One region of the Denitratimonas tolerans genome, then DNA from elsewhere that is predicted to be linked to it. Evidence: predicted binding sites of a transcription regulator. Region 1 holds the regulator's gene; each other region holds the start of a gene.
The links. The regulator HrcA, encoded in region 1, represses chaperone genes, less so after heat shock. The targets are predictions, from matches to a motif close to TTNGCACTCNNNNNNNNNGAGTGCNAA.
Positions count from the first base shown of each region.

Region 2: the regulator HrcA is predicted to act here: its motif matches at 1,600-1,626, upstream of rpoH (RNA polymerase sigma factor RpoH).
Region 3: the regulator HrcA is predicted to act here: its motif matches at 1,583-1,609, upstream of groES (co-chaperone GroES).

Region 1 is NZ_JBBDHC010000002.1:16,990-21,048, forward strand. It holds gene dnaK (molecular chaperone DnaK) at 1-1,146, opposite strand, end outside; gene grpE (nucleotide exchange factor GrpE) at 1,270-1,776, opposite strand; gene hrcA (heat-inducible transcriptional repressor HrcA) at 1,861-2,904, opposite strand; gene recN (DNA repair protein RecN) at 3,033-4,059, shown strand, end outside.
Region 2 is NZ_JBBDHC010000018.1:62,748-66,806, reverse strand. It holds gene WB794_RS11850 (carboxy terminal-processing peptidase) at 1-1,309, opposite strand, end outside; gene rpoH (RNA polymerase sigma factor RpoH) at 1,676-2,521, shown strand; gene WB794_RS11840 (serine/threonine-protein kinase) at 2,572-4,059, opposite strand, start outside.
Region 3 is NZ_JBBDHC010000007.1:175,244-179,302, reverse strand. It holds partial or broken gene groL (chaperonin GroEL) at 1-1,109, opposite strand, end outside; gene groES (co-chaperone GroES) at 1,248-1,535, opposite strand; gene WB794_RS06985 (VanZ family protein) at 1,708-2,115, opposite strand; gene WB794_RS06980 (class I SAM-dependent methyltransferase) at 2,115-3,329, opposite strand; gene WB794_RS06975 (pteridine reductase) at 3,409-4,059, shown strand, end outside.

The DNA of each region.
Region 1 (4,059 bases):
GCCGCCCTGCACCGCTGCGCCCATGGCCACGGCCTCGTCCGGGTTGACGTCCTTCTTGGGCTCCTTGCCGAAGAACTCGGCCACCGCCGCCTGCACCTTAGGCATGCGGGTCTGGCCGCCGACCAGGAGCACGTCGTGGATGTCGGACACGCGCAGGCCGGCGTCCTTGAGCGCGGTGCGGCAGGGCTCGATGGTGCGCTTGACCAGCTCGTCCACGAGGGCTTCGAGCTTGGCGCGGGTGAGCTTGATCGCCAGGTGCTTGGGGCCGGAGGCATCCGCCGTGATGTAGGGCAGGTTCACTTCGGTCTGCTGCGCGCTGGAAAGCTCGATCTTGGCGCGCTCGGCGGCGTCCTTGAGGCGCTGCAGGGCGAGCGGGTCCTTGCGCAGATCCAGGCCCTGATCCTTCTGGAACTCTTCCACCAGATACTCGATCACGCGGTTGTCGAAGTCCTCGCCGCCCAGGAAGGTGTCGCCGTTGGTGGCCAGCACCTCGAACTGCTTTTCGCCGTCGATCGAGGCGATCTCGATGATGGAGACGTCGAAGGTGCCGCCGCCCAGGTCGTACACCGCCACCTTGCGGTCGCCGCCGGCGGACTTGTCCAGGCCATAGGCCAGTGCCGCCGCGGTCGGCTCGTTGATGATGCGCTTGACGTCGAGGCCAGCGATGCGGCCGGCGTCCTTGGTCGCCTGGCGCTGGGAATCGTTGAAGTAGGCCGGCACGGTGATGACGGCCTCGGTGATGGTCTCACCCAGGAAGTCCTCGGCGGTCTTCTTCATCTTGGACAGCACTTCGGCGGAAATCTGCTGCGGCGCCATCTTCTTGCCGTCGGCGCTCTGCACCCAGGCATCGCCGTTGTCGTGCGCGACGATGCCGTAGGGCACGTGGCTGATGTCCTTCTGCACCTCGGCGTCGGTGAACTTGCGCCCGATCAGGCGCTTGACCGCATAGAAGGTGTTCTTCGGATTGGTGACCGCCTGGCGCTTGGCCGCCGCGCCCACCAGCACCTCGCCATCCTTGGTGTAGGCCACGATGGACGGGGTGGTGCGGTCGCCCTCGGCGTTCTCGATGATGCGGCCCTTGCCGCCTTCCATGATCGCCACGCAGCTGTTGGTCGTGCCCAGGTCGATGCCGATGATCTTGCCCATGATGTGTTTCCTCCGGAAAGTTGTCTTCGGTCATGCGACCGGGATTGAGCCGTATGTAGGGGTTTTGTCCGCCGCTTCAAGGGCCGGTGCGCGGAAATCGCTTCCGGCCGGTGCGCCGATGCCCTATTCGGCGGCGACCACCACCAGCGCCGGGCGAAGCAGGCGGTCGTTGAGCACATAGCCCTTCTGGTAGACCTGCACCACGCTGCCCGGCGCGTGTGCTTCCGAGGCCGCCACGCTCATCGCCTGGTGCCGCTCGGGATCGAAGGCCTGCCCGGCCGGGTCGACCACCTGCAGGCCGTTGGCCTCGGCCACGCGGGTGAGCTGGCGCAGGGTCAGTTCCACGCCCTCGCGCAGGCTTCCGGCCTCGCCGTTGGCGGCAAGCCCCGCCTCCAGGCTGTCGAACACGGGCAGCAGTTCGGCCAGGAGCTTTTCATTGGCGAACCTGCGCGCCTGCTCGGCTTCCCGCAGCAGGCGCCGACGCTGGTTCTCCAGCTCGGCGCGGTCGCGCAGCTGCTCGTCGCGCGCCTGACCCAACTCCTGCTCCAGCGCCTCGATCCGCAGCGCCAGGTCGTCGGGATTGTCCGGAAGATCCTGCGCGGTCGCGTCCGGGTGGTGGTGTGTCGTCATCGGAATCTCTCCGTGGGTAACGGCAATCGGAAGGAAAAGAAGGCAGCCGGCGCGCGCAAGCACGCCGGCGGCACACTCAGGGGCTTATTGGGCCTGCCCGGCGCGATTCAAGGCCGCGCCCAGCACGTTGGCGGTCGCCTGCACCATCGGAATGACCCGGTCGTAGGCCATGCGGGTGGGGCCGATCACGCCCAGCACGCCCAGCACGCGGCCGTCCACGCCGTAGGGCGCGGTCACCACCGAGCACTGTCCGAGCGGCGCCACGCCGCTTTCCTCACCGATGAACAGCCGCACGCCCTGGGCGTGGGCGCAGCCTTCCAGCAGCTGCAGGAGTTCCTTCTTGCGCGAAAACGCCTCGAACAGGTCACGCAACCGGTCCAGATCGGAAAGATCCTGCACGCCCATGAGCTGGGTCTGGCCGGCCACCAGCATGTCGTCCTCGCCCACTTCGGCAAAGGCTCCTTCGGCGACATCGGCGACCACGGTCAGCAGGCGATCGACCTCGCTGCGCGCCTCGGCCAGCTCGGCACGAAGGCGCTGCCGGATCGCGGGCAGCGGCAGCCCGGCGAAATGCTGATTCAGATAATTCGCGGTGCGCTCCAGCTCGGCCGGCGAATACGGGCGGCGGGTGTGGACGATGCGGTTCTGCACCTCGTTGTCGGTGAACACCAGGATCACCAGCACCCGCTCGGGATCGAGCGTCACGAAATCGATGTGGCGCAGCGCGAACTGGTCGCGCCGCGGCACCGTCACCATGCCGACGAAGTGGGTCATGGCCGAAAGCAGCTCGGAGACCTTGCTGATCAGGCCGTGGGTGCCCAGCTGCGGCGTCAGGCGCTGGCCGATCTGCGCCATCTGGGCCTCATCCAGCGGCTCGACCTGCAGCAGGCTGTCGACGAACAGGCGATAGCCCTGCGCGGTCGGCACGCGCCCGGCCGAAGTGTGCGGGGTGGCGACCAGACCCACGTCCTCCAGATCGGCCATGACGTTGCGGATCGTGGCCGGGGAAATGTCGAGTCCCGCGGATTTGGACAGGGTGCGCGAGCCGACCGGCACCCCGTCGCGGATGTACTGCGCGATCAGGGTCTGCAGGAGATGGCGGGAGCGGGCGTCGAGCGACAGGTTCACGGCGGCGATCGTAGAAGATTTCCCGCTAGATGTGGGGACGCGGACGCGGTTCGACAAGCGTTGGCGGACGCCGCCGCCCGTGCTAGCGTGCGCCCGCCGCGCGGTTGCGGTGGATTGCCACTCATTTCATGCTGGTTTCCCTCTTCGTCAAGGATTTTGCGATCGTCCGCGAGATCGAGATCGCGCCCGTCGGCGGCCTGACCGTGGTCTCGGGCGAAACCGGCGCGGGCAAGTCCTTGCTGGTGGATGCCCTGATGCTGCTCACCGGCGCGCGCGCGGATGCAGGCGCGGTGCGCCACGGCGCGGAGCGCGCCGAACTGGTGGCGCGATTCGCGCCCGCTGCGGACTCCCCGGCGCTGGCCTGGCTGCACGAAAACGATCTTGACGAAGACGCCGAGTGCCAGCTGCGCCGGGTGATCCGCGCCGACGGCGGTTCGCGCGCCTGGATCAACGGCCGGCCGGCCACCGTGGCCCAACTGGCCGCGCTCGGTGCGCTCCTGGTGGAAATCCACGGCCAGCACGAGCATCAGGCGCTGCTGGATCGCCGCCATCAGCTTGCCCTGCTTGATGCCTTCGCGCGTCATCCCGAGGCCCTCGCGCAGCTGCGCGACAGCGCGCGCGACTGGCAGCGCGCGACCCAGGCCATCACCGCTCTGCAGGCGCGCGGCGACAGCGCCGACCGTCGCCTGTACCTGGAGCACCAGATCGCGGAGCTGGCGAACGAAAATCTCGCCCCCGAGGCCATCGAAAACCTGCTGAACGAACACCGCCGCCAGAGCCATGCCACCGCCCTGATCGAAGGCTGCGGCCGCGCCGCCGCGGTGCTGGAGGGCGATCTTCCCGACCTGCTGCGCCGCCTGCGTCACGACCTCATGCGCCTGGTCGAACACGAACCCGGACTGGCCGAGATCGACGCCCTGCTGGACGGCGCGCAGATCCAGGTCGACGAGGCCGCCGCGGCGCTCGAACGCCTGCGCGACGGCTTCGACCTCGATCCCGAGCGCCTGGCCGCGCTCGACGCCCGGCTCGCGCGCCTGCACGACCTGGCGCGCAAGCACCGCACCACCCTGCCCGCGCTGGCGGCGCGGCAGCAGGCGCTGCAGCAGGAGCTGGACGAATTGGGCAACAGCGAGGCGCAGCTGGCCGATCTGGCGC
Region 2 (4,059 bases), on a different contig from region 1:
CCACCGGGCCGCGATCGATGAACAGGCCGGACAGCTCCACCGCCTCGGTCAGTGAACCACCGCCGTTGTTGCGCAGGTCGACCACCACGCCGTCGACCTTTTCCTGCTTGAGTTCGGCCAGCAGTTTGGCGACGTCGCGCGTGGCGGAGCGGTAGTCCGGCTCGTCGCGCCGGCGTCCCTCGAAATCCTGATAGAAAGTGGGCAGATCGATGACGCCGATGCGCCGCACGGCCTCGCCTTCGCCCACCGTGAGCACCGACTTCCTGGCGGCCTGCTCCTCGAGCTTGACCTTCTCGCGGGTCAGCATCACGGTTTGGTGCTCGCCGTCCACGCCGGCATCGGCGGGCAGAAGATCCAGCCGCACCCGCGTCTCGCGCGGGCCGCGGATCAGCTCGACCACATCGTCGATGCGCCAGCCCACCACGTCGACCATGGCTCCGTCATCGCCCTGGCCCACGGCATAGATGCGGTCGCCGGGCTTGACCTGCCCCGACAGCGCCGCCGGGCCGCCGGGAACGATCGAGCGGATCACCGTGATGTCCTCGTCGTTGACCTGCAGCACCGCGCCGATGCCTTCCAGCGACAGCCGCATGGAGACATTGAAGTTTTCGGTGGTGCGCGGGTTCATGTAGCCGGTGTGCGGTTCGATCGCGCTGGTATAGGCGTTCATGAAGGTCTGGAACACGTCGTCGCCGCGGGTCGAGCGGATGCGCGATTCGAAGTTCGCGTAACGCTTGTCGAGCGTCTCGCGGATCGCCTCCATGGGCTTGCCGGCGAGCTTGAGGCGCAGCACGTCGTTCTTCACGCGCTTGCGCCAGAGGGCATCCAGCTCTTCCGTGTCCTTGGCGAACGGGGCGTCCTTGCGGTCGTAGGCCCAGGTTTCCTCGGCGTCGAGGTCGATGTCGGTCTTGAGGTAGTCCCGCACGAAGCGGGTACGGTCGGACACGCGCTGCAGGTAGAGGTTGAACATGTCGAAGGCCGGCTCCAGGCGACGCTCGCGCAGGGCGTCGTCGAACCCGGTGCGCAGCGACGCGAAGCGCTCCACGTCGGTCGCCAGGAGGTACATCCGGTCGCGATCAAGCGCTTCCAGGTAGCGGTCGTAGATGCTCGCCGAGAGCGCGTCATCGAGCGGCAGCGGGTGGTAGTGGTAGCGGCTGTTGCTCAGCAGCTGGGTGACCAGCGTCACCACATCGCGCTGCGTCTCGGTCGGGGCCAGCGTCACCGGCTCGACCGGCGTGGGTTTGGCCAACGCGCCGCCGGCGAGGGCCAAGGCGAGGCCGAAAGCAATCAGGTGGCGCAGTGCGAACATGGGGAAAACCTCTGGATACGGGTGCCGGTGCCGCGTGTCGAACACCGAAGCGGTGCCAGCGTGCCAACGCGGGGCCGCTTCGGCAAGCGCAGGATGCCTCAGGATGGGGGCAATGACCTCTCCCGGAAGTCCCCCGTTCATCGATCCGGCCGCTTTCGACCTGCGCCGTTCATGCAGGGTATGGTTCGCGCCGGCGGCTCGGCCCGCTGTGGCCCGGTCTTTCGCACCGGGGCTGGAAAACATCGACCGCGGCCCCATCTGCTCTCGATGGGGCGGAACTTTCCGGCGTTTTAGCACTCCAATGGCCCGAGTGCTAGAATGGGGGCAAGTCCCCAACGGGAGAAAAACACCATGAACACCGCTGTCATGACGAGCAATCTGCCCATCCCCAGCGCGCTGGGCTCGCTGGACGCCTACATCGGCGCGGTGAACCGCATCCCGGTGCTGACGGTGGAGGAAGAGCAGGAACTGGCGCACCGCTATCTGGATGACCAGGATCTCAGCGCCGCGCGCTCGCTGGTGCTTTCGCACCTGCGCTTCGTGGTGCACGTGGCGCGAGGATACAGCGGTTACGGCCTGCAGATCGCCGACCTGATCCAGGAAGGCAACATCGGCCTGATGAAGGCGGTCAAGCGCTTCGACCCCACTCAGGGCGTGCGCCTGGTGAGCTTTGCGGTGCACTGGATCCGCGCCGAGATGCACGAGTTCATCCTGAAGAACTGGCGCATCGTCAAGATCGCCACGACCAAGGCGCAGCGCAAGCTTTTCTTCAACCTGCGCAAGAGCCGCAAGCGCCTGGGCTGGATGAACCATTCGGAAGTCCAGGCCGTGGCGCGCGATCTCAACGTGCCCGAGTCAGAGGTTCTGGAGATGGAGGCGCGGCTGTCGGGTCGCGACATCGGTTTCGAAACGCCGGTGGATGCCGATGAAGATGCGCCGCCCGCGCCCATGGCCTATCTGGTCGCGCCGGACGCCGACCCGGCCCACGCCTACGCGCGCGAGGACGAGGAAGGCAGCCAGCTCGAACTGCTGCGCGAAGGCCTGGCTCAGCTGGACGCGCGTTCGCGCGACATCATCCGCCGCCGCTGGCTGGATGACGAACGCAAGATGACGCTGCAGGAGCTGGCCGATGAATACGGCGTCTCGGCCGAGCGCATCCGCCAGATCGAGGCCAACGCGATGAAGAAGATGAAGGCCCTGCTGGTGGCCTGACCACCGCCCGCCTTGCCGCACGACAAACGGCCCCGGAAACGGGGCCGTTTTCATTGGGCGCGGCGCAGCGCATCCAGGCGCGGCTCGAACTCGGCCGCCCCGGTGCCCAGGGCGTCGGCCAGCGCCTGCGCCTGATCGAACGCAGCGGCGGCGGCAGGATCATCCTGAAGCCGCGCGGCTTCGGCCATGCCCAGCGTGGCGCGCAGCCGCAGCGTGGCCGGCAGTCCCGACAGGTCTTCACGGAAGACGGCATCCAGCGCGGCGCGCGCTTCGTCCACCCGCCGCAGGGCCAGAAGCACTTCGCCGCGCGTGACGCGCAGGGCCTGGGTCAAGGGACTGACCGAGCCGGCGTGCGCGAGCGCCATGATTTCTCCTTCCGCGCACAGCGCCAGCGCTTCGACCAGGCGTCCCTGCCGATGCACCACGCGCGCGTAGTTGCCGATCAGCGCCGCGGTGGCGGCGGACGGGCCGAACAGTTCACGGCGCAGTTCCAGGGCGCGCGCGAAGGTCGCTTCCGCGGCCTCCATGTCGCCCTGGCGGTAGTGCGCCGCCGCGAGGTTGTTCAGTGTATTGAGGGCTTCGCTGCCGCTGCCCATCTGCAGGCGATCCCAGCGCTCCAGCGCACGCCGTGACACCTCGATGCCCTGGTCGAGATGGCCGGCCTGCACGTAGGCCACGCCGAGGTTGGTCAGGAGGGTGGCGGTTTCCACGTGCTCGGACCCGGAGCGCGCCAGCCGCTGCGGCAGGGCGGCTTCCAGGGTGCGCAAGGCACCCGCCGGATCGCCACCTTCGCGCTGCAGGCGGGCCTGCAGCATGCGCGAGGTGAGCAGCACGTCGGCGTGGCGCACGGGATCGGTCTGCCAATAGCGCTGCGCGGCGTCGAGCAGCGCGCGCGCCTCGGCGCCGTGCCCCATGCGGTTCACCGTTTCAGCCAGGGCGAAGCGCACTGCGGCGGCGGCCTCCGGATCGGCGATGGTGTCTTCCTGCGCCAGCCAGCGTCGAAACAGCGGCTCGGCGGCGGCGTAGTCGTCGATGTAGAAGTGCAGCTCGCCCAGCGCCTTGAGCACGTCGGCGCTGGCGACCGGGTCATCGGAAAAATCCTGCACCACCCGGTCGGCGGCCTGGTCGAGCACGGCCTTGGCGGTCAGCGCGTCGCCGTCGCGCGCGTGGCGGCCGGCATCGCGGAACATGAGTCCGAGGTAGTCGCGCACCGCCTTGCTGCGGCGCGCTTCGGTCTGGGCGATGTCGCGCTCGCGCACCGCCTCGTTGCGCGCCATCGAAATGGCCGACAGCGCGACCAGCAGGCCGATGAAGACCGTGGTGACCGCCGCAGCCGCAAACCAGTAGCGCCGCAGCAGGCGGCGCACACGATAGCCCAGCGCATCGCCGCGCGCGGCCACCGTGCGGTGCGCCTGGTGTCGGCGCACGTCCTCGGCCAGGGCTTCCACGGAGGCGTAGCGGGCCGCCGGTTCTGGCCGCAGCGCCTTGTGCACGATGGCGTCGAGGTCGCCGCGCAGGGCGCGCGCCCGCACCGCCGA
Region 3 (4,059 bases), on a different contig from region 1:
GCCACGCGCTCCTGGAGCTTCTCGCGGTCGTAGTCGGAGGAGGTTTCCTCGATCTGCGCCTTGATCTGCTTGATGCGGGCCTGGATGCGCTCGGCGTCGCCGGCGCCGTCGATGATGGTGCTGTTTTCCTTGGTGACGACGACGCGCTTGGCGCGGCCCAGATCGTTGATCGTGGCCTTCTCCAGCGACAGGCCGACTTCCTCGGAAATCACCGTGCCGTTGGTGAGCACGGCCAGGTCTTCCAGAATGGCCTTGCGGCGGTCACCGAAGCCCGGGGCCTTGACGGCGCACACCTTGACGATGCCGCGAATGGTGTTGACCACCAGGGTCGCCAGCGCCTCGCCTTCCACTTCCTCGGCCACGATCAGCAGCGGCTTGCCGGCCTTGGCCACGCCTTCCAGCACCGGCAGGAGATCGCGCACGTTGGAGATCTTCTTGTCGTGGATGAGGATGAAGGGGTCGTCCAGCTCGACCTGCTGGCTCTGCTGGTTGTTGATGAAGTACGGCGACAGGTAGCCGCGATCGAACTGCATGCCTTCCACGACGTCCAGCTCGTTGTCCAGGCCCGAGCCTTCCTCGACGGTGATGACGCCTTCCTTGCCGACCTTCTTCATCGCATCGGCGATGATGGTGCCGATCGACTCATCGGAGTTGGCCGAGATGGTGCCGACCTGGGCGATGGCCTTGTCGTCGGCGGTGGGCTTGGAGAGGTTCTTCAGCTCGGCGACGGCGGCCTTGACGGCCTGATCGATGCCGCGCTTCAAATCCATCGGGTTCATGCCGGCGGCCACTGCCTTGACGCCCTCGCGGATGAAGGCCTGGGCCAGCACGGTGGCGGTCGTGGTGCCGTCACCGGCGGTGTCGGAGGTCTTGGAGGCGACTTCCTTCACCATCTGCGCGCCCATGTTCTCGAACTTGTCGGCCAGCTCGATCTCCTTGGCGACGGACACGCCGTCCTTGGTGATCGTGGGGGCACCGAAGCTCTTGTCGAGCACGACGTTGCGGCCCTTCGGACCGAGGGTTGCCTTGACGGCATTGGCGAGCACGTTGACGCCGCGCACCATGCGCGAGCGTGCGTCTTCACCGAAACGGATGTCTTTTGCGGCCATGGGTTTCTCCGGGAATAGGGAATAGAGAATGGGGAATGGTTGAAGCGGAGGCGTTGCGGCGGAATGGAGTTGCGGGCGGGATCGAAGCGCGACGCGCCGTTGCGATTCCCGGTTCCCGACTCCCCATTCCCCCGATCATCAGCCGATGATCGCGAACAGGTCGTCCTCGCGCACCACGAGGTATTCGGTGCCGTCGACCTTGACCTCGGTGCCCGAGTACTTGCCGAACAGGACGGTGTCGCCGACCTTGACCTGGAGCTTGCGCACCTGGCCGTTGTCGAGCAGCTTGCCTTCGCCCACGGCGATGACTTCGCCGCGGATCGGCTTCTCGGTGGCGCTGTCCGGGATCACGATGCCGCCGGCGGAGACCTTCTCTTCTTCCAGGCGCTTGATGATCACGCGGTCGTGGAGCGGGGTGAGTTTCATGACAACCTCTCGTAAGTTCTTGATTGATGGATGACACCGGCGGTCTGTCAGCACTCGCAAGTGTTGAGTGCCAATTCTAGCCGAAACGAAAACCGCTCAGGAAGCGGATGCTTGCCAAATGGGGGCGCGCGCCGCCGGTTCAAGGGCCGGGTGGCGATACCTCAGCGATGGATCAGCGCCGCGCCAGACAGGCCGCCAGGCGCGACTCCAGCCGCAGCAGCCACAGCGCCGCACCCGTAGCGCCGAGCGACAGGCCCGCCAGCACACCCAGCGCGTTGGCCAGCCCATCCAGCGCATCGGCGCTGCGCGCCTCGGGGACCAGCACGCCCTGCGCCCACTCCAGCGCAAGGCCAAGCGCCACCAGGCCGATCGCGACGATCCAGCGCGTCCGCAGCGAGGCGAACAGCTGCATCGCGGAAAACGCCAGTGCGAAGTAGGCGGAAAAGTGCAGCAGCTTGTCCGAATCGCGCGGCATCTGCGTCGCCATCGGCGGCGGCGGAACCAGTGACAGCACGATCACCGCCAGCACCGCCGCGCACCACAGCCCGAGCCACAGCCGCGGCCAGCGGAGGGGGCGCATCACAGCCGCCAGCGCTGGTCGCCCTGAAGAAAGGCGTGGGTCAATTCCACCCCGCGCGTGAAGCCCATCACCTGGAACGCCTCGCCCATCGCGCCGGGCAGGGTAAGCTGCTTGACCTGCTGCGCGAGGGCGTAGCGGGTGGCTTCGTCGGGGGCAATGCCGTGCAGGGTCTGGAAGCAGTCGACCAGCCGGTTCCCGAGCAGGAACGCGGACTGCGAGCAGTAGCCGGCCAGCTCGAAACCTGCACCGACGCCGGCCTCGGCCAGCGCGGTGAAGTCCACCGAGGCGGTCAGGTCGGTCAGGCCCGGCCACAGGAAGGGATCATCCACCAGGCGGTGCCGGTGAAAGCCGCGCAGCGTGCCCTGCAAGCGCTCGGGCGCGTAGTAGTCGCGCCGGGAATGGCCGTAATCGACGAACAGCATTGCGCCCTCGCGCAGCAGCCCGCCGACCGCCTGGATCCAGTAGGGCAGCTGCGGCAGCACTTCCGACCGCATCCCTTCGGGCAAGGGCTCGCCCAGGTCGCGCTCGATGTGGCGCACCGCCGCGCACAGGAAGGCGTCCGCCGGCTGATCGACGCGCAGCAGCTGCCCTTCCGGATCCAGCGCGACGTGCTCTTCGAAAACCTCGCCCCCACGCAGCGTGAAGCGCGGCGTCGGCAGCGCATCGAGTACCTCGTTGGCGAACAGCACCCCGCGCCAGTCCGCCTCGGGCGGGCCGTCCAGCCAGGTCACGCGCTCCATCAGCGCCGGCGGCAGGGCGTCGGTCAGGCGTTCGCGCTGGCGCTCGCGCAGGTCCGCCGAAGGTTCGAGGATGGCGTAGCGCGCCGGCACCGCGTCCAGCAGGGCGAGGTGGACCAGCACATCCTGCGCGAAGGCACCGCTGCCGCCGCCCAGCTCCAGGAACTGCGCGTCGGGAAAGCGCGACAGCACCGGTGCCACCGCTTCGGCCACGCACTGGGCGAACAGCGGCCCCAGCTCGGGCGCGGTGACGAAATCGCCGGCGCGCCCGAACTTGCGCGCGCCGGCGCTGTAGTAACCCAGGCCCGGTGCATACAGCGCCAGCTCCATGTAGCGCGAAAACGGGATCGCGCCGCCCTCGGCGCGGACCGCGTCGCGGATCACGGCGGTCAGGACGGCGCTGTGGGCGCACGCGGCTTCGTCGGGTTCGGGCAGGTCGGCTTGCACGCCTCGCCTCCGGGCGGAAAGGGCCGCCATGGTACGCCGGCGGGCGCTGGAACGCGCCTGGTGACGGGCAGCATGGATTCGGCGGTCGGGAAAAGGATAAGGTGACGGCATGACCACGCCACGCCCCGTCGCCCTCGTCACCGGTGCCGCGCGCCGCATCGGTGCCGCCATTGCCACCGCCCTGCACGCGGCCGGCTACGACCTCGCGCTGCACTTCCACCGCAGCGCTTCGGAAGCCTCGGCGCTGCAGGATGCGCTGGAGGCACGACGCCGCCACAGCACCGCGCTGCTGCAGGCCGATCTCTCCGATACCGCGCGCCTGCCTTCGCTGGTGGAGCGCACCGTGGTGCGGTTCGGCCGCCTCGATGCGCTGGTCAACAACGCCTCGGCCTTCTTCCCCACGCCGATCGGCGAATCCACCGAGGCGATGTGGGATGCGCTGATGGGTGCCAACGCCAAGGCACCGTTCTTCCTCTCGCAGGCCGCGGCGTTCTATTTGCGCGAATCGCGCGGCGCGATCCTGAACCTTTCCGACGTGTACGCCGAGCGTCCGCGCGAACGCCACGCGGTCTACTGCATGAGCAAGGCGGCGCTGTCGATGATGACCCTGGCGCTGGCGCGCGAGCTGGCCCCCGAGGTTCGCGTCAACGCGATCGCGCCGGGGGCGATCCTGTGGCCCGAAGCGGGTGATGATCCCGAACTGCGCGCATCGGTCATCGCCCGCACCGCGCTCGGACGCACCGGCACCGCGGCGGAAATC